Regions from separate parts of the Arthrobacter sp. FX8 genome, predicted to be linked through region 2. Evidence: predicted binding sites of a transcription regulator. Region 2 holds the regulator's gene; the other holds the start of a gene.
What was found. Region 2 encodes HspR, which represses chaperone genes until heat shock. Its sites were predicted from a motif close to AAGTTGAGTCNNNNNGACTCAACTT; they were not measured.
Positions count from the first base shown of each region.

Region 1: the regulator HspR is predicted to act here: its motif matches at 6,214-6,238, upstream of clpB (ATP-dependent chaperone ClpB).

Region 1 covers NZ_CP113505.1:3,220,678-3,231,772, forward strand. Annotated here, with positions in the region: gene purF (amidophosphoribosyltransferase) at 1-223, shown strand, start outside; gene purM (phosphoribosylformylglycinamidine cyclo-ligase) at 220-1,365, shown strand; gene OUO20_RS15080 (VOC family protein) at 1,412-2,185, opposite strand; gene OUO20_RS15085 (DUF3073 domain-containing protein) at 2,312-2,545, opposite strand; gene OUO20_RS15090 (septum formation family protein) at 2,818-3,495, shown strand; gene clpB (ATP-dependent chaperone ClpB) at 3,542-6,184, opposite strand; gene OUO20_RS15100 (sulfate/molybdate ABC transporter ATP-binding protein) at 6,346-7,431, opposite strand; gene OUO20_RS15105 (ABC transporter permease) at 7,428-8,288, opposite strand; gene modA (molybdate ABC transporter substrate-binding protein) at 8,327-9,229, opposite strand; gene OUO20_RS15115 (TOBE domain-containing protein) at 9,226-9,636, opposite strand; gene OUO20_RS15120 (DUF4031 domain-containing protein) at 9,755-10,624, shown strand; gene OUO20_RS15125 (2-phosphosulfolactate phosphatase) at 10,621-11,095, shown strand, end outside.
Region 2 covers NZ_CP113505.1:3,334,355-3,345,449, forward strand. Annotated here, with positions in the region: gene OUO20_RS15615 (NAD-dependent succinate-semialdehyde dehydrogenase) at 1-959, shown strand, start outside; gene OUO20_RS15620 (hypothetical protein) at 1,021-1,257, opposite strand; gene OUO20_RS15625 (aldehyde dehydrogenase family protein) at 1,602-3,011, shown strand; gene OUO20_RS15630 (hypothetical protein) at 3,073-3,459, opposite strand; gene OUO20_RS15635 (heat shock protein transcriptional repressor HspR) at 3,676-4,101, opposite strand; gene OUO20_RS15640 (DnaJ C-terminal domain-containing protein) at 4,117-5,088, opposite strand; gene OUO20_RS15645 (nucleotide exchange factor GrpE) at 5,198-5,896, opposite strand; gene dnaK (molecular chaperone DnaK) at 5,900-7,777, opposite strand; gene OUO20_RS15655 (hypothetical protein) at 8,011-8,445, opposite strand; gene OUO20_RS15660 (TetR/AcrR family transcriptional regulator) at 8,536-9,288, opposite strand; gene OUO20_RS15665 (NAD-dependent epimerase/dehydratase family protein) at 9,414-10,343, shown strand; gene OUO20_RS15670 (MMPL family transporter) at 10,374-11,095, opposite strand, start outside.

The DNA of each region.
Region 1 (11,095 bases), 110 kb from region 2:
CCTGGAACGCACCGACCTGGGCGGCCTGAAGCCCTCCCCGTCCGCGCTTCCCGGCCAAACCGCCGCCCTGGCCGTTGACGCCACCGAGGACCCCGCTGAGAAGGCCGGGGCTACCGGCTGTGATCCGGGCCCGGACTCAGAATTCGAGAACCTGCTGACCGAAGCCGACCTTGTGCCCGACGTACCCGCCGCCACCAGCGCCGATAAGAAAGAGTCCGTATGACTTCCGTTAGCCCCGCCGCAAACAACTCCGGCATCACCTACGCCTCCGCAGGCGTGGACGTTGAAGCCGGGGACCGCGCCGTCGAGCTCATGAAGGATGCCGTCAAGGCAACCCACAACTCCTCGGTGATCGGCGGGGTGGGCGGCTTCGCCGGCCTTTACGACGTTTCCCGGCTGCTGACCTACAAGAGGCCGCTGCTGGCCACGTCCACCGACGGCGTGGGCACCAAGGTTGCCATCGCCCAGGCCATGGACATCCACGACACCATCGGGTTCGACCTTGTGGGCATGGTGGTGGATGACATCGTGGTGGTAGGCGCCGAGCCGCTCTACATGACCGACTACATCGCCTGCGGCAAGGTGGTCCCGGAACGCATCGCGGGCATTGTCCGCGGCATCGCGGCCGCCTGCTCCGTGGCCGGCACCGCCCTGGTGGGCGGCGAGACTGCCGAGCACCCGGGCCTGCTGGGCGAGCACGAATACGACGTTGCCGGCGCAGCCACCGGCGTGGTCGAGGCCGATGCCCTGCTGGGACCGGACCGCGTCCGTGCGGGCGACGTCGTGATCGGCATGGCCTCTTCCGGCCTCCACTCCAACGGCTACTCGCTGGTCCGCCGCGTCATCAACCACGCCGGCTGGGCCCTGGACCGCCAGGTGTCCGAACTGGGCCGCACCCTGGGTGAGGAACTCCTGGAACCCACCCGCGTCTACGCGGCCGATTGCCTGGACCTGGCCCGCACCTTCCCGGTCAGCGCCGAAGCGGCTGTTCACGGCTTCAGCCACGTCACCGGCGGCGGCCTGGCCGCCAACCTGGCCCGCGTCCTCCCCCAGGGCCTCGTGGCCACCGTGGACCGCGCCACCTGGGAACTGCCGGCCATCTTCAAGCTGGTCTCGGAGCTGGGCAACGTGCCTCTGGCGGACCTCGAGCGCACCCTGAACCTTGGCGTGGGCATGGTGGCCATCGTGTCGCCCCAAGCTGCCGACGCCGCCGTTGCCCGCCTGAACGACCGGGGCCTGCCGTCCTGGATCATGGGCACGGTCACCGAGGATTCGGACTCCATCCTGAAGTCCGGCCCGGATTACGTCCAGGGCGCCAAGGGCGTGGACGGCGGCGCTGTCCGCCTGGTCAACGCCTACGCCTAGCCAACTGCTGGAGGCTCCCCACTGCACGCGGTGGGGAGCCTCCACTTTAAGCGACCTGTATGAGGTTCAGCACACCGCCCTGCGGGTCCTCGATGGTGGCCAGTGATCCCACCGTGGGACGGTCATCCGGCTCCACCAGGACTTCGCCGCCTGCTGCCAGGGCGGCCGCTGCCGCCGCGGCAATATCTGCCGCGCCAAAGTAGATCTGCCAGTCCGCTTCCTCGCCTTCGTCGGCAGGAACGATGCCGGCCACCTCGCTGCCGTCGATGAGCAGCGTGCTGTAGCTGCCGCCGTCGTCCTGGGGGTACTCGGTGACTTCATGGCCGAAAAGCTGCTGGAAGAAGCCGATGGCGGCCTGCGGCTCGGGTGTAAAGAGCTCAGCCCAGGCCAAGGCGCCCGGCTCGTTGAAGAGCCGGCTGCCGAAGTGGGTACCCGCCTGCCAGATCCCGGTGGTTCCGCCGCCGGGAGGGGCCAAAAAGCCCAGCACCCCGGTGTCGCCCACCGTCTCAGGCCCGAACTGGGCGGTTCCGCCGGCATGGCCCGCTTCCTGGAGCAGGTCCGCGGCACCTGCGGCCGCAAAGTAGACGTTCCACTCGGCAGCGGTGCCGGCCTCAAGCTGCAAGGGATTTTGCGGCGCAATGGTGGCCACCAACTGCCCGCGGACAAAGGCCTGCGCGTAGCTGCGGCCGTCCGGAGTGGGGAAGTCCTGGTAGGTCCAGCCGAACAGGCGGGCGTAGAAATCTTTGGCGGCATCAACATCGGGGGTCTGGAGATCCGCCCAGCAGGGCTCGCCGCTGGCGTACGTGGTCCGAACAGTCATGCGGTCAGGTTACCAACCAAACACGGAAAGCCCGCTGCCCTGCCGGTAATTCGGTGGGGCAGCGGGCTCCATGACGTAGGCGGCGCCACAGCAGCCGGGCCGGGGGCCACAGCAGGCTTGCGACAACTAGCCGATGCGACGGTTGTCTACCTCGTCGTCATCGTCATCCAAATCATCCGCGTACTTATCCACATAAGCCGAATAGTCCGGTTCGACCGGTTCATTCGAGTAATGGCTCGTTGAACGACTTCCAGGGCCCGTCAGCTCACGCTGAAGTGCCGAGTAGTCAGTGTTCGGGGAGTAGTACTTAATGTCCCGAGCCTGCTTGGTAGCTTTTGCCTTTTGACGGCCGCGCCCCATGGCGTGACCCCCTTTTGTACTTGGACCGGAGGTGGTCACCTTGGCGATCGGTGAGGCCCCGGAATGTTTGGTCAATTTGTCGTACACCTAGATTACATGCTTTCGGCGGGCCCCGCTTGCCGCCCGGCGCCCCGGACGGCCGGGTGGGGTACCATGATGCACCTCCTCCCGCGGGATTCCGGCATTTTTCTTCGGTAGAGTCGCTTAAGAACTGCCGATTTTATCTGGCCGTTGGCGAGCCGTGGCACCAAAACCCAGGAGGATGCGCACCCGTGAACCACCAGGACATCCCGCCGAAACCCGCTTCGCCTCCGCGGACCGGAAGCCTGCCGAAGATCCACAGTGGGACCGGTTCAGCCCCCGCCCCGGAATCCGTTACCTGGTCCCAGCCGCGCCATGATCCTGCGCCGGAAAAACACACCAACAGGAAGCCTGCCCTGTGGAAGGCGTTTCTGGTCGTCGTTATCCTTGCCGTTGCCGGCTCACTGGTGTGGCTTGCCGTCTGGTTGAACTCATCGCCCGGCACCGATGCGGCAAAGAATGACGCACAGGGCGTGCTGCAAACCACGGTCACGCCGCCGGCCACTCCCCAACCCCTTCCCCGCGAAGGGGTCGCACCCCCGGCGTACGCACTGGGTGACTGCTTCAAGGATTTCGATCCCCAGGCCCTGACGTCCACGCTGGTGCCCTGCGATACGGGCCATTCGGCCCAGCTGGTGGCCACCTTGACATATCCGGAAAGCGCCAAGTACCCGGGGGCGGAGCCGCTCAAGGCCAAGGCACTGGAAGTCTGCCAGGCGGCGAAACTCGGCCCGGCGGCGAAAAACTTCCAGCTCAACTACCAGCGCAGCTTCCCCAGCAGCACCAGTTGGGAATCCGGCGACCGCAGGGTTGATTGCTACGTCACGGCAGACACCGGCGATGTGATTAACGCGAGCGTGCTGCCCTGACGGTCAGCCCGCCAGGGCAGCACGGCCCGCTTCAGAGGCCCTGCGGCTAGTCCTTCCGCCGCACCGACAGCCCGGAACTGGGGGCGCCCGTCAACGCGTCCACGTTGCCTTCGGTCAGTTCCCCAAAGTCCGGCGCGGTATCAACCAGGACGGTGTCGCCGTCGCTGATTTCACCGGCGAGGATGGACTTGGCCAGCCGGTCGCCGATCTCGCGCTGCACCAGGCGGCGCAGCGGCCGGGCGCCGTAGGCGGGGTCGTAGCCGGACAGCGCCAACCAGGCCTTGGCGCTGTCGGTCACATCGAGGGTGAGCCGGCGCTCGTGCAGCCTGCGGCCCAGTTCCGCCACGTGCAGTTCCACAATGTGCGCCAGCTCCTCCACCGTGAGGGCATCGAACAGCACCACTTCATCGAGCCGGTTGAGGAACTCCGGCTTGAAGGACGCGTTCACCGTGGCCATGACCGCATTGCGCTTGGCCTCGGCGTCCAGCGTCTGGTCCACCAGGAACTGGCTGCCCAGGTTGGAGGTGAGCACCAGGATCACGTTGCGGAAGTCCACGGTGCGGCCCTGCCCGTCGGTGAGGCGGCCGTCGTCGAGCACCTGCAGGAGGATGTCGAACACCTCGGGGTGCGCCTTCTCCACTTCGTCCAGCAGCACCACCGAGTAGGGACGACGGCGCACGGCCTCGGTCAGCTGCCCGCCTTCCTCGTAGCCCACGTATCCCGGAGGCGCCCCGACCAGCCGGGCGACGCTGTGCTTCTCGCCGTACTCGGACATGTCGATCCGCACCATGGCGCGTTCGTCGTCGAACAGGAAGTCCGCCAGGGCCTTGGCCAGCTCGGTCTTGCCTACGCCGGTGGGGCCCAGGAACAGGAAGGAACCCGTGGGCCGGTTGGGGTCACTGATGCCCGCCCTGGCGCGCCGGACGGCGTCTGAGACTGCGGCTACAGCCTTGCCCTGGCCGATGAGGCGCTTGCCGAGCTCCTCCTCCATGTGCAGCAGCTTCTGGCTTTCCCCTTGCAGCATGCGGCCGGCCGGGATGCCGGTCCACGCGGAAATGACCTCCGCGATGTCTTCTGCCGTCACTTCCTCCGCCACCATCTGCGCGGACTTGTCCGTCACGGCGGCCTCCGCTTCGGCAGCGGCGTTCAGCTCGCGTTCCAGCGCCGGAATTTCCCCGTAGAGGATCCGCGAGGCGGTCTCCAGATCACCCTCGCGCTGGGCCTTGTCCGCGGCGGACCGCAGCTCATCGAGCTTGGCCTTCAGGTCACCCACCCGGTTCAGGCCGGCCTTTTCAGCCTCCCAGCGGGCGTTGAGCGCGGAGAGCTCCTCCTCCTTGTCCGCCTTGTCGGCCCGGAGCGCAGCCAGCCGCTCCACGGAGGCAGCGTCGGTCTCGCCCTCCAGCGCGAGCTCCTCCATGGTGAGCCGGTCCACCTGGCGCCGCAGCTGGTCGATCTCCTCCGGGGCGGAGTCGATCTCCATGCGCAGCCGGGACGCGGCCTCGTCCACCAGGTCGATGGCCTTGTCCGGCAGCTGGCGGCCCGAAATGTAGCGGTTGGACAGCGTGGCTGCCGCCACCAGCGCGGAGTCGGCGATGGAGACCTTGTGGTGCGCCTCGTAGCGCTCCTTCAGGCCACGGAGGATGCCGATGGTGTCCTCCACGCTGGGCTCGCCAACGTACACCTGCTGGAAGCGGCGTTCCAGGGCTGCGTCCTTCTCGATGTTCTCCCGGTACTCGTCCAGCGTCGTGGCACCGATCAGCCGCAGCTCGCCACGGGCCAGCATGGGCTTGAGCATGTTGCCGGCGTCCATGGAGGAATCGCCGGTGGCGCCGGCGCCCACCACGGTGTGGATCTCGTCGATGAAGGTGACAATCTGGCCGTCTGAGCCCTTGATCTCCTCCAGGACCGCCTTCAGCCGCTCCTCGAATTCGCCGCGGTACTTGGCGCCGGCCACCATGGAGCCGAGGTCAAGGGAGATGAGGGTCTTGCCCCGCAGGCTCTCCGGGACGTCGCCGGCCACCATCCGCTGGGCCAGGCCTTCCACCACCGCGGTCTTGCCCACGCCGGGTTCGCCGATGAGCACCGGGTTGTTCTTGGTGCGGCGGGACAGGACCTGGACAACGCGCCGGATTTCGGCGTCCCGGCCGATCACGGGGTCCAGCTTGCCGGCGCGGGCCATGGCGGTGAGGTCGGTGCCGTACTTCTCGAGCGCCTGGAAGGTGTTCTCGGGGTCCGGGCTGTCCACCTTGCGGTCGCCGCGGACGCCCGGCAGGGCGGCGAGAAGTGCCTCGCGGGAGGCGCCGGCGTCGCGCAGCAGGCGGGCGGCGGCATCGTTGCCGGTGGAGAGGCCCACCAGGAGCACCTCGGTGGAGACAAAGCTGTCGCCCAGACGGTCCGCTTCCTCCTTGGCGTGCTGGATGGCCTGCAGTGCGGGCCGGGACAGCTGCGCCTGCTGGCTGGAGCCGCCCGACGTGGCGGGCAGTGCCTTGATGGCACTGCTGGCCTGGACGCTGACGGCATCGGGATCGGCGCCGGTTGCGCGAAGCAGCGCGACGGCGACGCCCTCACGCTGGTCCATCAGCGCCTTGAGGAGGTGGGCCGGTTCCACCTGGGGGTTGCCGGCCGTCGAGGCGTTCATTGCCGCGGCGGAAAGAGCCTCCTGGCTCTTGGTGGTGAATTTGACGTCCAAAGAGAGCTCCTTTCGGGGGCTTGTTGACTAAGTTGAGTCTACTACGCTCAACTTTGGACGGCGACGTCCACTAGCCATGTTTGCCCACGGCGAAACGGCTGTCCAGAGCCGGAGGTCCCGCCGGGCCTGCTTGGACAATCGGCTGCCGGGACATACTCCGCCTAGGTCCCGTACACGGACACGGCCGCAGCCTTGACCACGAAGTGCACCGTCATGCCGGGGACAAGGCCCAGGTCGGCGGAGGCGGCAGGGGTGATGTCCGCGGCCAGGCCGCCGGCCCGGACGCGGATCTGGTCGCCGTGCGGCTCGAGGTCCGTGATGGTGACGGCAAACGAGTTCCGCGGGCTGCCGTGCGCATCGTCGAGGAACACGGAAACGGCCGACGGCGGGAACACGGCGACGCCGGGACCGCCCGCCCTGGGCAGCGGGCCAGGCTCCCCGGACGCCGCGGCGGGGACGGCTTCCTCGTCGTGGCCGGCAATCCGCAGGCCGTGGCTGGTCCGCACCCCCGCCCCGTCGAGGATGCCCGGAATGAAGTTCAGCCCGGCGAGCCCGGCGGCAAAGGAGCTGCGCGGCCGCTCCAGCACCGCCCGGGTGGGGCCTTCCTCCGCGATCCGGCCGTTTTCCAGGATGACCACCCGGTCCGCGAGCACCAGCGCGTCCAGTACGTCGTGGGTCACGATGATGGCCTGCCGGCCTGCGAGGACGCGCTTGAACAGGCGGCGCAGCAGCGGCGCGGAGTGGATATCCAGGGCTGCCAGCGGCTCGTCGAGCAGGAGGAGGGCGGGGTCGGCGGCGAGCGCACGGGCCACGGCCACGCGCTGGGCCTGGCCGCCGGACAGCTGGGCGGGACGCCGCCCGGCCAGTTCTCCGGCCTCCACCTCGGCCAGCCAGTGCAGCGCCTGCTCCTCCGCATTCCGCTTGGAAACTCCGGCGCTGCGGGGCCCGAACGAGACATTGTCCAGGGCATTCAGGTGGGGGAAGAGCAGCGGTTCCTGGGCCAGCAGGGCGGTGCCGCGGCGGTGCGGAGCCGCCCACGTACGTTTTCCGCCGTCGAGGTCAAAGAGGGTCCTGCCGTTGAGTTTGGCCCGCCCGCTGTCCGGCCGCAGGAGGCCCGCGATGCCGGCCAGCAGGGTTGATTTACCGGCACCGTTGGGCCCCATGACGGCCACGGTTTCGCCCGGTCGGACGCTCAGGGCCACGTCGAAGCTGCGCCCGGCCACCACTGCGTGGAAGGACAATGTCACCGGACACCCCCTCCTGCCGGGGCCGGCGCCGTCGTCCTTTTGCCTGACCCGGAACGGCCCGGTGCCGGGCGCCGGTATGCAAGGGCAACCACCGCCACGGCGACGGCCACGAGTACCAGGGACAGGGCGACGGCGGCGTCCGGGTCCGTTTCGCGCTGCAGGTAGATTTCCAGCGGCAGGGTCCGCGTCACCCCCTGCAGGCTGCCCGCGAACGTCAGCGTGGCGCCGAACTCGCCCAGGCTCCGCGCGAAGGCGAGGACCGCGCCGGACGCCAGCCCCGGGAGCACCAGCGGAAGCGTGACGCGACGGAACACCGTGCCGGGGCGTGCGCCCAGCGTCGCCGCCACCGCCTCATACCGGGAGCCCGAGGTGCGCAGGGCACCCTCAAGGCTCACCACCAGGAACGGCAGGGCCACGAACGTCTGCGCCAGGACCACCGCGGTGGTTGAGAATGCGATCTGCAGGCCGAGCACGTTGAGCGCCTGCCCCAGCAGCCCCTGCCGGCCGAACGTGTAGAGCAGCGCGATGCCGCCCACCACAGGAGGAAGGACCAGCGGCAGGAGCACCAGCGAGCGCAGCAGCCCCTGCAGGCGGAAGGTGTCCCGGGCAAGGACCAGGGCCAGCGGTACGCCCAGCACAATGCACAGCAGGGTGCTGGCGGCCGAGGTCCGCAGGCTCAGCCCCAGCGCGGTCAGCGACGGCCCGGAGGTCACCAGCGGGAGGAACCGCGGCCAGTCCACGCGGAGCACCATCGCCAGCAGCGGAAGCACGACGACGACGGCGGCCAGGACGGCCAGCACGCGGACCCAGCCGGGGATGCCGGAGTAGGCCGGACTTGGGGTGCGTCGCCGCACCATGGGCAGAAAGGGCTGCCGACTGCCTGCCTGCTCCCGGGTCACTTGACGCTTCCGTCACCGATTCCGGCCGGCCCAAACCCCGCTGCAGCGAGGACGCGCCGGCCTTCCGGACCGGTGACCAGGTCCAGGAAAGCCCGTGCGGCGGCCTTGTTCCGGCCGCCGGCGACGCCGGCGATCGGGTAGGTGTTGACCGCACTCCCTGATTCCGGGAACTGGATCCCGGCCACCTTGGACCCGGCGGCCTTGATGTCCGTGCCGTAGACCAGCCCGGCGTCGGCTTCCCCGGAGGCCACCTTGCCCAGGACGTCCGTGACCGCGTTCTCCTCGCTGACCGGATTCAGCGCCACTCCGGCCGCCTCCGCGGCCGTGGCCGCGGCAGTCCCGCAGGGAACCTGCCTTGCGCAGGTGACCAGTTTGAGGCCCGGCCGGGCAAGGTCCTTCAGTGCGGTGATTCCTGCCGGGTTGCCCGGCGCTACTGCGATGGCGAGGGTGTTGGTGGCGAAGTTCCTGGCGGCGCCGTCCACCAGCCCGGCGTCCTCCACCTTCTTCATGTTGGCCAGGTCAGCCGGCGCGAAGACGTCCGCCGGCGCCCCCTGGCTGATCTGGCTGGCCAGGTCCGAGGACCCTGCAAAGCTCAGGGCAACCGTGGTGCCGGGGTTTTCCGCCTCGAAGGTGCGGGCGAGTTCGGTGAAGGTGCCTTTGAGGGAGGCGGCCGCGAAAACGGTGATGGTGCCTTCCGGCTTGGCGCCTGAGCCGGCTGCGCTGTTACCTGCGCTGTTGCCCGCGCTGTTGTCCTCGCCAGGGCCTGTGCCCAGGGCCGCTCCGCCCGCAGCGCAGCCGGTGAGGACGGCCAGCAGCAGCACGGCGGCCGGCAGGACAGCAAGGGAAAGGAGCCGCGCCAGGGAGGCGGACACCGCGGTACGCGTGGAGGTCCGGGTCATGCGGTGGCCCTGCCCTTCGGGGATTCGATGATGACCGTTGTTGCCTTGACCACCGCCGTGGCCACCGAGCCCGGTTCCAGGCCCAGTTCCCGCACGGCCTCGCTGCTCATCAGCGAGACCACCCGGAACGGCCCGCACTGCAGTTCCACCTGTGCCATCACCTTGTCCGTGATGACGTTGGTGACCAGGCCCACGAACCGGTTCCGGGCGGAGCTGCTCCCGCTCTTGGGGTCATCGGGCAGCTGGGCCAGCTTTTGCGCATGCGTGGCCAGCTCGAGTCCATCGACGGCGAGCCGGCCGGAACCGTCCCGGAGCGGGGTAAGTGTTCCATGCTCCGTCCAGCGGCGGACGGTATCGTCACTTACGCCCAGGAGACGGGCAGCCTCAGAAACGCGGATAAGGGTCATTCCCTGATTCTAGTCCGCAGATGCGGATTATGCCTCCGCTTCTGGGAGCATATGCAAAATGACTGCGTGCCCCGTGGCTGCGCGTCCCCTGCCCGAAGGGCGGCACTAGACTCCTTCCATGGCCATCTACATCGACCCGCCGCTGTGGCCTGCACACGGAACACATTTCTCGCACCTGGTCTCGGACTCTTCGCTGGATGAGCTGCATGCGTTCGCAGCTGCCGCGGGGATCCCGGAGCGGGCGTTCGACGGCGACCATTACGATGTGCCGGAACGCCGCATTGAGGAGCTGGTGGCGGCAGGCGCGGTCCGGGTGGAGGGCAGGGTGCTGGTCCGCAAACTGATCGCCAGCGGGCTCCGGATCCCGGCACGCCGGCGGAACAAGTCGCTGAAGGTCCCACTGCTGACCCGCTGGGAAGCCATCATGCCGGGCCGTGACGCACTCTTCCTGGACCTGCTGGACCGATGGAGCGAACCACACCGCCATTACCACGGCTGCACCCACCTGCTCTCCGTCCTGGAGGCACTGGACCTGCTCACCGAACCGGGCGAGGCGCCGCGGACCGTGCTGCTGGCGGCCTGGTTCCACGATGCCGTGTACCGCGGCGCGGCGGGCAGGGACGAGGAGGAGTCCGCCCGGCTGGCGGAAAGCCGACTGGCCGGGACCGGGCTGCCGCCGGACGAGGTGGCGGAAGTGGCGCGGCTGGTCCGGCTCACGTCGGACCACCAGCCCGAACCAGGGGACCACGACGGCGCCCTCCTCTGCGACGCGGACCTCTCGGTCCTCGGCGGCGATCCTGAGGAATACGCCCGCTACCTTGCCGCTGTCCGCAAAGACTACGCGCACATCGGTGACGCCGACTTCGCAGCCGGCAGGGCCGCCGTCGTGCGCCACCTGCTGGAACTGGACCCGCTCTTCCACCACCCGCGGGCCCGGGAACTATGGCAGGACGCCGCGCACCTGAACCTGAAAGGTGAACTGGCATGAACGCCCCGGGCTCCGGTTCACGGCACACGCACTCCGCCAATGCCGCGCACCGCCAGCTTCCGTTCACGGTCAGGCTGGACTGGGGCCTTGATGGAGCCGGGACCGTGGCGTCCGGCGCCGACATTGCGGTGGTGGTGGATGTCTTTTCCTTCAGCACCTGCGTCAGTGTGGCGCTGGACCGCGGCGCGGAGGTGTTTCCCTACCCGTGGCGGGACACCAGCGCCGAAGACTTCGCCGCCTACCACCAGGCGCAGCTGGCCGGCCCGCGCGGCGGTGGCGGGCTGAGCCTCTCCCCCGCAAGCCTCCGCGCGGCAGAAGCCCTGGGAAAAGTGGTCCTGCCCTCCCCCAACGGGTCGGAACTCTGCCACGCGCTGGCCGGGGACGTACCGCTGGTGGCCGCAGTGTGCCTCCGGAACGCCGCAGCCACGGCCGACTGGGTGGCGGCGAACCTTCCGGAGGACGCGGTACTGG
Region 2 (11,095 bases):
CCGCCATCGCCGCCGGCTGCACCATGGTCCTCAAACCCGCCAAGCTCACCCCGCTTACGGCGCAGTACTTCGCCCAGACCATGCTCGACGCCGGCCTTCCCGCCGGGGTCCTGAACGTCGTCGCATCCTCCTCCGCGTCCGGGATTTCCGGCCCGCTCCTGAAGGACTCCAGGCTGCGGAAGGTCTCCTTCACCGGCTCCACCCCCGTCGGCAAGCGCCTCATGGCCGACGCCGCGCAGAACGTGCTAAGGACCTCGATGGAGCTCGGCGGCAACGCTCCGTTCATCGTCTTCGAAGACGCCGACCTGGACAAGGCCGTCGAAGGGGCCATGGCAGCCAAGATGCGGAACATGGGCGAAGCCTGCACCGCCGCCAACCGCTTCCTCGTCCACGAATCCGTGGCGCAGGAGTTCACCCGGAAGTTCGCCGCCGCCATGGGCGCCCTGCACACCGGGCGCGGCACCGAGGCGGCCACCCAGGTGGGACCCCTCATCGACGCCGGTGCCCGCGACGACGTCCACGCCTTGGTCACCGCAGCTGTCCAGGCCGGGGCTGTGGCGCTCACCGGCGGGGCGCCTGTGGACGGACCGGGCTACTTCTACCAGCCCACCGTCCTGACCAACGTGCCCAACCACGCGGCGATCCTTGGCCAGGAAATCTTCGGCCCCGTAGCCCCGGTGACCACCTTCAGCACCGAGGAAGACGCCATCCGGCTCGCCAACAACACCGAATACGGTCTGGCGTCCTACCTCTACAGCCGCGACTTCAACCGCCTCCTGCGCGTCGCGGAACAGATCGAGTTCGGCATGGTCGGGTTCAACGCCGGCGTCATCTCCAACGCCGCCGCACCCTTCGGCGGCGTCAAGCAATCCGGCCTGGGCCGCGAAGGCGGCTCCGAAGGCATCGCCGAATACACCACCACCCAATACATCGGCATCAACAACCCCTACGACGGGTAACCGCGGGGAAGAAGCACCTGCCGCCCTGGTCGAAAGGGTGGCAGGTGCTTCTTGACGCGGGTCAGCCGACGCGGGTGTAGCTGATCTCGGTCGCCCCCGCCGGCGCCGCGGGAAGTGTCACGTACGTGCCCTGGGCCCTGTTGCCATGTCCGGGAAGGGCTCCGGGCACCGTGACGTAGCTGCCCTCAAGCTTCGGCGATACCTCCGATCCGGGTGGCAACGTAACGTAGCTGCCCCCTCGGGAGATGTCGGTAGGTGCTGTTGCGGGCGCTTCAGTGAGCTCGGACTCTACGGTCATGGTGTTCTCCTGCTTGTCGGGGGCGTCGACGACGCAAAACCCAGCACCTGTGGCCCGTGGCGCAATAAGGTCCGCGGTACCGCTGCTGGGCGTTTGACGGGGTCGTTTGCCTGGATCCGGGGAGGAGTTACCCGGCGGTTCTCGAGGGCTTCGCCGGCCTGATCCCCACCCTAAGGCTTAATCTGACAATTTCACAATAAGGCGGGCTGATTTTTACGCCGTTCCCTCTCCGCCAACAGTCCTGCGCACAAACACAAGAGCGGGGGCGGGCACTCACCCAAACTGGGGAGTAACCCGCTACGCCGACCGGCTGGCGTCCTCGCCTACTCGATGTGGAGTATCCCTTGGAAACGTACGATGCACTTCTTGCCTCCATTGCCCCCGCTGCCGGCACTGGCCGGACCATCCTCAATCCGGCCACGGGCGAACCGGTAGGCGAAGCCCCCGTCCACAGCCTCGATTACCTGGAAAGCGCCGTGGCCGCAGCCGTGGCCGCGCAGCCAGCCTGGGCTGCCCTGGGCCACGACGCAAGGTCCGCCGCGCTGCTCAAGGCAGCCGACGCCGTCGAACGCTCCGCCGAGGAACTCGCCCAGCTGCTCTCCCGCGAGCAGGGCAAACCGCTGAACGGCCCCAACGCCCGCTTCGAAGTGGGCGCCTGCGTCGCCTGGCTCCGCGCCACGGCCGGCCTGCCGCTGGAACCGGAAACCATCGTGGACGACGGTGAGACCCGCGCCGAGCTGCATTACCGGCCCATCGGCGTGGTCGGGGCGATCGGCCCGTGGAACTGGCCCATGATGATCGCCGTCTGGCAGCTGGCGCCGGCCCTGCGCATGGGCAACACCGTCGTCGTCAAGCCCTCCGGCAACACCCCGCTCTCCGTGCTGGCGCTGGTCAAGGTCCTCAACGAAGAACTCCCCGAAGGCATCCTGTCCGTGGTGTCCTGCGGCCGCGAGGTGGGCGCCCGCCTCACCGACCACCCGGCGATCGGCAAGATCATGTTCACCGGCTCCACCGCCGGCGGCCGCGCCATCATCAAGTCCTCCGCCGACACCGTCAAGCGGCTCACCCTGGAACTTGGGGGCAACGACGCCGGTATTGTCCTGCCCGACGCCGACCCCAAGGCCATTGCCACGGACATCTTCTGGGGCGCCTTCCTCAACACCGGCCAGACCTGCGCCGCGCTCAAGCGCCTCTACGTCCACGACGACATCTACGACGCCGTTTGTGACGAGCTCGTGGCGGTCGCCAAGCAGATGCCCATGGGCAACGGCCTGGACGAGAACAACGTGCTGGGACCGCTGCAGAACAAGGCGCAGTACGACGTCGTGGCCACCCTCGTGGAGGCGGCCAAGGCTTCCGGGGCACGCGTCCTGCTGGGCGGGAACCCGGATACCAGCCAGCCCGGCTACTTCTACCCCACCACACTGGTGGCGGACATCGACAACGACAACCCGCTGGTGGCCGAGGAACAGTTCGGCCCCGCCCTGCCGATCATCCGCTACAGCAGCATCGACGAGGCGGTGGAAAAGGCTAACGGGCTCGACGTCGGCCTGGGCGCCTCCGTCTGGTCCCCCAACCTGGAAGCAGCCCGGGAGGTCGCGGCCCGCATCCAGGCCGGAACCGTGTGGATCAACCGCCATGGCGCCGTGGACCCGCGCATCCCGTTCGGCGGCGCCAAGCAGTCCGGCTACGGCGTGGAATTCGGCGTGGAGGGCCTCAAGGCCCTGGGCGTACCGCAGGTGATCAACGGCTGATGTTGACGCGGGAGCCCGGCACGCAAGGTTGCCGGCGCCGGGCTCCCGGGGCTTCGCGGCGCTACCCCATGGCCGGGGCCGTGGACGTCCGGCCGGCGAACTGCCGGCGGGCCCACCGGGCAAGTTTCTTGCCCTTGCCCTTCCACCAGTTGTCCTCGTCCTGGTTGTGGTGGAACCGGAAAACAATGGCCACCAGGACAAACATGCCCATCACCACGTCCACCCAGGAGGACACCACCAGGGCGATGAAGACGGTCATGGCATTGGCCACGATCGACGGGATCGCCAGGGTACGGAAGACGGTGCTGGCCACGTAACGCCGGTGGGACCGCGGGACGGACAATTCACGGACCATGTCAAAGCAGACGCAGACCACAACAATGGTCTGCCCGATGGCCAGCAGGATCTGCCCCGGCAAGGAGCTGCTGAACGCGGCCACGGATTCCATCCCCGGGCTCATGGCCGGACCCGGGTTGAAGCAGCTTCGCTGAGAACCTTAAACACGAAAACCCCCAGAAATTGCGGAACCATCGCCGCTGATCCGGCGATGGTTCCATTCAAATTCCAGGGGGCTTTTCCGTCACGAGTAGCGGGTACTCATATTTGTCCGGGGCACCGGGAAACGCTACCTGCTCTCCGGCATCCCGTTATTGTCCGATCGCACTTATTGTCCGATCGCCCGGGGCCGCCACAACATGACCGCCTGTGACCGGGGCCGGGGGCGCTGGCCACGGGCCAGGCTCACCACATCGCCCGCGGCGCCGGCGGCGAAGATGCGCGAATCCACGGAACGCGGCCGCCGCCCGAGTTCCTCGGTGAGTTCAGCGATCCTGCTCTGGAGGGCTGCCACCTGGTTTTCGAGTTCCAGGATGCGCTTGATCCCCTCCAGCGACACACCTTCGTGCGACAGCCGCTGCACTTCCCGCAGCATGTTCACGTCACGCTGCGAATAGCGCCGGGACTTTCCGGGGGCACGGCTGGGCTTGACGATGCCAAGCCTGTCGTACTGCCGCAGGGTCTGGGGGTGCATGTCCGCCAGCTCTGCCGCCACCGAAATCACAAAGATCGGCTGGTCAGCATTGATGTCCACGCCTCACCTCCGCGCCTAGAGCCGGGCCTTGGCTGCCAGGCCCTCGCGAACGTCCGCCGACGACGTGGCCTCGGCGAACGCCTTGACCGCAGCTTCGGCGTCCTTGTTGAGATTCTTGGGAACCGCGACGTCGATCGTCACCAGCAGGTCGCCGGTGGCCTTGGGCGTCTTGACGCCTTTGCCCTTGACCCGCAGGGTACGGCCGGACGGCGTGCCTGCCGGGACGCGGACCTTGACCTTGTCGCCGTCGATGGTGGGAACTTCAATGTCCGCGCCCAAAGCAGCCTCCGGGAAGGTGACGGGGACGTGGATCCGGAGGTTGTCGCCGTCGCGCGTGTAAAACGCATGTGGCTGGACCGACACGGAGACCACCAGGTCACCATTGCCGGCGGGACCGGGCTGGCCCTTGCCACGCACGCGGACCTTCTGGCCGTCTTTGATACCCGCGGGAACCCGGACATCGATGACCTCGCCGCTGGGTTCACGCAGGCCGATCGTGGTGCCGCGGATGGAGCCGGCAAAGGAGATGCTGGTCGACGCGGTCCGGTCGGCGCCCTTCTGCGGGGCGCGCTGGAATCCGGGGGCGCCGCCGAAGCCGCCGAAGAGGTCGGCGAACTCGGGCGGGATGCCGCCGGCGGAGGGATTGAAACCACCGGCGTGCCGTCCGGTATTGCCGGTGAACAGGCCGCCGAACATGTCCTCAAACCCGCCGTTGGGGGCGCCGGCGCCGCCGGGAGCAAAGCGGGCCCCGCTGCCCATGGCCCGGATGGCGTCATACTGCTGGCGCTCATCCGGATCCGAAAGCACCGAATAAGCCTCGGAGATGTCCTTGAACTTCCTCTCGGAAGCGGCGTTCCCCGCATTCGTATCAGGGTGGTGCTGCCGCGCAAGCTTCCGGTAGGCCTTCTTGATGTCGGCGTCGGAAGCGTCCTTGGCAACACCAAGGATCTTGTAAAAGTCCTTGTCCACCCAATCCTGGCTAGCCAATGGCGTTTCCTTTCAAAGTACAAAAGCGTTAGGGCGAGATTACCGCTGAACGCCGGAGCGGATGAGGGGGCCCGGGCGGGACCCCCTCATCCGCGGAGGCGAGGGGCAACTAAGCCGGGACGGCCACGATCACCTGGGCTGCGCGGAGGACACGGTCGCCTGACTTGTAGCCGGAGCGGAGGACCTGGCTGACGGTGTCAACCTCGATGTCCTCGCCGGGCTGCTGGATCAGGGCTTCGTGGATCGTGGGATCGAACTCCACGCCGGTTTCGTCGATGCGGACCAGGCCGTAGGTCTTCAGCGCGTTCTCCAGTTTGGTGGCGATCGCGGCGAATGGGCCGTCGGTGAGGTCACCGTGCTGCCGTGCGGCGTCGACGTCGTCCAGGACCGGGAGCAGGGAATTCAGGACGCCGATGACGGCCATTTCCCCTGCCACGGCACGGTCGCGTTCAACGCGCTTGCGGTAGTTGACGTACTCAGCCTGAAGACGGAGCAGGTCGTTGCGCAGTTCGGCTGCCTCGGCGCCGGCGGACCCTGCGGGCGCACCCTGGGCCACGGATTCCTCGGCCGGCACGTCCACGCCGTTGAGAATCTCCTCGGCCTGGGCCAGCGCGTCGCCGTCGGAATCTGCTGCCCCGGCCCGGGAACCGGCCCCCGGAGCGGACTGGCCGCCCTCGGGGTGCCGGGCCTGCCCGGTCACCGGGTCAACCTTGCGGTTGTCCCGGATGACGGGCTCCTGGCCGTTGCCCTGCGTGTTCTGCTGGCTTGCGGATGTGTTGTGCTCTTCCTCGTTACCGTGGTGCGGCATGGGTTACTTCTTCGCTTCGTCTTCGTCGATGATTTCGGCGTCGACGATGTCCTCGTCCTTGGAACCTGCCGAAGCTCCGGCGGCACCTTCAGCACCTGCAGCACCTGCAGCGCCTGCGCCGTCCGGCGAACCGGCCTGGGCGTAGATGGCCTCGCCCAGCTTGGTCTGGGAAGCCTGCAGCTTCTCGAACGCGGACTTCACAGCGGCGTCGTCGGTGCCCTCAAGGGCCTTCTTGAGGCTGTCGACGTCGGCCTGGACCTCGGTCTTGACCTCTTCGGGCAGCTTGTCCGCGTTGTCGGCGATCAGCTTGTCCACGGAGTAGGCAAGCTGCTCGGCCGTGTTGCGGGTGTCGGTTGCCTCGCGGCGCGCCTTGTCCTCGGCTGCGTGCTCCTCGGCGTCGCGGACCATCCGGTCGATGTCTTCCTTGGAGAGGCTGGAGCCACCGGTGATGGTCATGGACTGCTCCTTGCCGGTGCCCTTGTCCTTGGCGGAGACGTGCACGATGCCGTTCGCGTCGATGTCGAAGGTGACCTCGATCTGCGGAATACCGCGCGGTGCCGGGGCGATGCCGGTGAGTTCGAACGTGCCCAGCGGCTTGTTGTCGCGGGTGAACTCGCGCTCGCCCTGGAAGACCTGGATGGCCACGGACGGCTGGTTGTCATCCGCCGTGGTGAAGGTCTCGGACCGCTTGGTGGGGATGGCGGTGTTGCGCTCGATCAGGTGCGTCATCACGCCACCCTTGGTTTCGATGCCGAGGGACAGCGGGGTGACGTCGATCAGGAGGACGTCCTTGCGCTCACCCTTCAGCACGCCGGCCTGCAGGGCTGCGCCGACTGCGACGACCTCGTCCGGGTTCACGCCCTTGTTGGGCTCCTTGCCGCCGGCCAGTTCCTTCACGAGGTCGTAGACGGCGGGCATACGGGTTGAACCGCCCACCAGCACGATGTGGTTGATGTCGGAGAGCTTGATGCCGGCTTCCTTGATGACGTCGTGGAACGGCTTCTTGGTGCGCTCCAGCAGGTCCTTGGTGAGGTCCTGGAACTTGGCGCGGGTCAGCTGCTCGTCCAGGTGGACCGGGCCGTCGGGGGTGACGGAGAGGTACTGGAGCGAGACGTTGGTGCTGGTGGAGGAGGAGAGTTCCTTCTTGGCCTGCTCAGCTGCTTCGCGGAGGCGCTGAAGGGCGATCTTGTCCTTGGAGAGGTCGATGCCCTTCACCTTGAGCTGGTTCAGCAGGTAGTCAACGACGCGCTGGTCCCAGTCGTCGCCGCCCAGGCGGTTGTCACCGGCGGTGGCGCGGACCTGGATGGTGGAGAAGTTGTCTTCGTCCTTGCCGACTTCCAGCAGGGAGACGTCGAAGGTGCCGCCACCGAGGTCGAAGACCAGGATGAGTTCGTCTTCCTTGCCCTTGTCCAGGCCGTAGGCCAGTGCCGCGGCGGTGGGCTCGTTGACGATGCGCAGGACGTTCAGGCCTGCGATTTCGCCGGCTTCCTTGGTGGCCTGGCGCTCGGCGTCGTTGAAGTAGGCCGGGACGGTGATGACGGCGTCGGTGACCTTTTCACCCAGGTAGGACTCGGCGTCGTTCTTCAGCTTCATGAGGATACGCGCGGAAATTTCCTGCGGGGTGTACTTCTTGGCGTCGATGTCCACCTTCCAGTCGGTGCCCATGTGGCGCTTGACTGAAGCGATGGTGCGCTCGATGTTGTTGACGGCCTGGCGCTTGGCGATTTCGCCAACCAGGACCTCGCCGGACTTGGAGAATGCAACGACCGACGGCGTGGTGCGGCCACCCTCGGCGTTGGCAATAACGGTGGGCTCGCCACCTTCGAGAACGGAGACGACGGAGTTGGTGGTTCCGAGGTCGATACCTACTGCACGTGACATGTGTTGCTTCCTTCTTTCCTTGGAAACTGGTTGGCGCCCTAAGCATTGAGCGTTCTGCACTCAACTTTACTCAGGGCGCCACCGATGTCAATCCAAAGTTGAGTGGACTCCGCTCAACTTTGGGTGCCGCACCGGATTACAGCCGCGGTATTCCTTGGATTTCCGGGCTTTTGCGCGCAGAATTACGACGCCGGAAGGCGGGTTCGCTTTAGGAGAACGCGGCGCCGGGCTACTCAGCGCTCCGTGTCCCGGTCGCCGTGCAGCGGGCCGCGCTCTTCCGCCGTCGCCTGGACCTGGCGGTCGGTAAGCCCTTCACGCACGGCCTCCTCTGTTCGGGCGCCACCGGCCGCGCCGGCCTCCCCGTAGTCGCCTTCCTCGTATTCGCCGTCGGCAAGGTCCCGCCCGGGCCCGTTGACGGTACCGGCGGCTCCATGGTCCGCGTCCACGTATTGCCCGCCTTCGCCCGCACCTCCGGCAGGGGCCCCAACTGTTCCGGCATCGCCGTAGTTGCCTTCCGGATACTGGTCGTCCCGTTCGCCTGCCGGCCTTTCCACCGCTCCGGCATCGCCATAGTCACCATCCACGTACTGCCCGCCTTCACCCTCCAGTCCGGGTGCGCTGCTTCCCTTGCGGGGCTCCTCGGCTGCAACTTCAGGGTTCTCGGTCATGGTGCATCTCTCCTTCGAGGCTCCGCGTCCATGCGGGCGCACTGGCAGTCTATCGACGGCCCGCGCGCACCAACAGGGCTTCGCCGGCACCTATCGGGAGGCCCCTGCCGGCAGGCCGGCGATGCCTGCCAGGACGGCGAGGTGATGGTCGAAGAGGTCAGCGGGCGCATGGAAGGTATCCGGCCCGTACTGGTTGAACACCTCGAAGCTGACCGCACCAAAGAGGGAGCTCCACACCAGGACACCCCTCGCCACCAGTTCCTCCGGAAGGTCCAGGCCAAACTCGGAACGGATGGCGGCAAGGTCCCTGCCCAGGGTTGGCGGCACTTGTGGTGCGCCTTCGGCCGGAACTGCCAGCTGCCCTGCCCGGGAAGCTGCATCCAGGATGCCGATGAGGCTGACGATGACCCTGGTGCCCGGGCCCGTCGTGCGCTCCGCCGGGGCGCTGTAGCCGGGCACGGGGCTGCCAAAAAGGAGCGCGTAGCCGGCAGGCTCGCGCAGGGCCCATTCCCGGACCGCGCGGCCCAGCGCCCGGAAGCGGGCAGTGTGGTCATCCTCCGGCGCTTGGGCGACGGCGGCGTCCACCGCGTCCCCAAGCTCGCCGAAGGCGTCTATCAGCAACAAGGTCAGGAGCTCGTCCCGGCTCTCCACATAGCGGTAGACCGCGGAGGACACCACCCCGAGGTCCCTCGCCACCGCCCGCAGGGAGAGAGCGGCCGCACCGTGCGTTGCCAGGTGCTGCCGCCCCAGGCGGACGATATCCGCCACGGTTTGCGCCCTTGCCCGTTGCCGCGGGGTGAGGGGGCGGACAACAGTGCCGGCTGTTTTTTCGACGTCAGTCACGGATCCAGCATGCCATAAACGAGAGCGCCGGAATCAAAAGAGAGCACCGCTCTTGACTTAGCCGGTTTATGGGGTCATGCTGTTTCCGAGAGCGGTGCTCTCGGAAAAGGAACAAGGAGGCCACAATGGCAGATGTGTACGTAGTAACCGGAGCGGGACCGGTGGGGTGGACGGTGGCCGAACAGTTGGCAGACCTGGGACGGCAGGTGCGCGTCCTCACGCGGTCGGGCAGCGGACCACAGCACCCGCTGATCGAGCTCATCGCCGGTGATGCGAAGGATCCCGAGGTTCTGCGATCAGCCCTGGCCGGCGCCCGGGCAGTCTTCCACTGCATTCACGGCTCGGCGTACACCGCCGCGGCATGGCGGGCGGAGCTTCCCGCCGCCGAGCAGGCGGTCCTCACTGCGGCGCACCAAGCGGGTGCCGTCGTCGTATTCCCGGAAAGCCTCTACTCCTACAGCGAGCCGGACAGCGTGATGACGGAGGTCAGCCCGCGCCACGCTGCGGGCGGCAAACGCGGGGTGCGGACGGAGCTGCTCCGGGCCCGCGAGGCCGCCACAACGCCAACGGTGAGCGTGGTGGCAGGCGACTTTTTTGGTCCCCGCGTCCGGATGGCGCACGGCGGGGAGCGCATGGTGGTGCCCATCCTGGCGGGGAAGAACGTCAGCGTGGTGGGCAGCTCACGGCAGCCGCACTCGTTCACGTACGTCCCGGACCTGGCCACGGCGATGATCGCGGCGGCGGACAGGCCCTCCGCCTGGAATGCCGTATGGCACGCCCCCACGGGTCCGGCCCTTACCCAGATGGAGCTGGCCCACGCCTTCGCCGCCGCGGCAGGACGGCCGGCGCCCAAGGTGCGCGCCCTGCCCGGCTGGACCCTCCGCACCGCCGGGATGCTCTCAACCGACGCCCGCGAGCTGGCCGAGATGCTGTACCAGTTTGAGCGGCCGTTCATCATGGACTCGGCCGCGTCCCAGGCTGCCCTGGAAGTCGGTCCGACTCCGCTGGAAACGGCTGCTGCCGCCACCGTGGACTGGTGGCGGCAGCAGGGTTAGTGCTCCGATTTTTAGCGCTTTGGCGCAGGGTCAGCGGCTGGGCACTTCTTCCAGCGGCTCGACGCCGGGCTCCCGCGGCCGGGCTGCATTCCCGCCGTCCGCGCGCCCCAGCTTGCTGGGCCACCAGATCTTCGGTCCGATGTCGTAGGCCAGGGCCGGCACCAGCAGCGAGCGCACCAGGACGGTGTCCAGCAGCACACCGAACGCCACTATGAACGCCAGCTGCACCAGGAACATGATGGGAATGACGCCAAGCGCTGCAAATGTGGCCGCGAGCACCACGCCCGCGGAGGTGATGACCCCTCCAGTCACCACCAGGCCACGGAGTATGCCGGGCCGGGTGCCGTGCTTGAGCGACTCTTCACGGACCCGGCTCATCAGGAAGATGTTGTAGTCCACGCCCAGGGCCACCAGGAACACGAAGCCAAACAGCGGAACCGTCGCATCCGCGCCCGGGAAGCCAAGGATGTTGTTGAAGACAAAGGCAGACACACCGAGCGCCGCCGCGTAGGAAAGCACCACGGAGAGCACCAGCAGGACCGGGGCCACGATCGAGCGCAGCAGCAGCATCAGGATGAAGAGGATCACCACCAGGACCACCGGAATGATGACCACCAGGTCGTGCTGGGCGGTGGTGTTGGTGTCCAGCGCCGTAGCGGTGACGCCGCCCACCAGGGCGCCGGGATCGACGGCCTTCACCCCGGCCCGCAGCGCCTTGACGGTTTCCTCCGCTTCCAGCGAGTCCGCCGCGT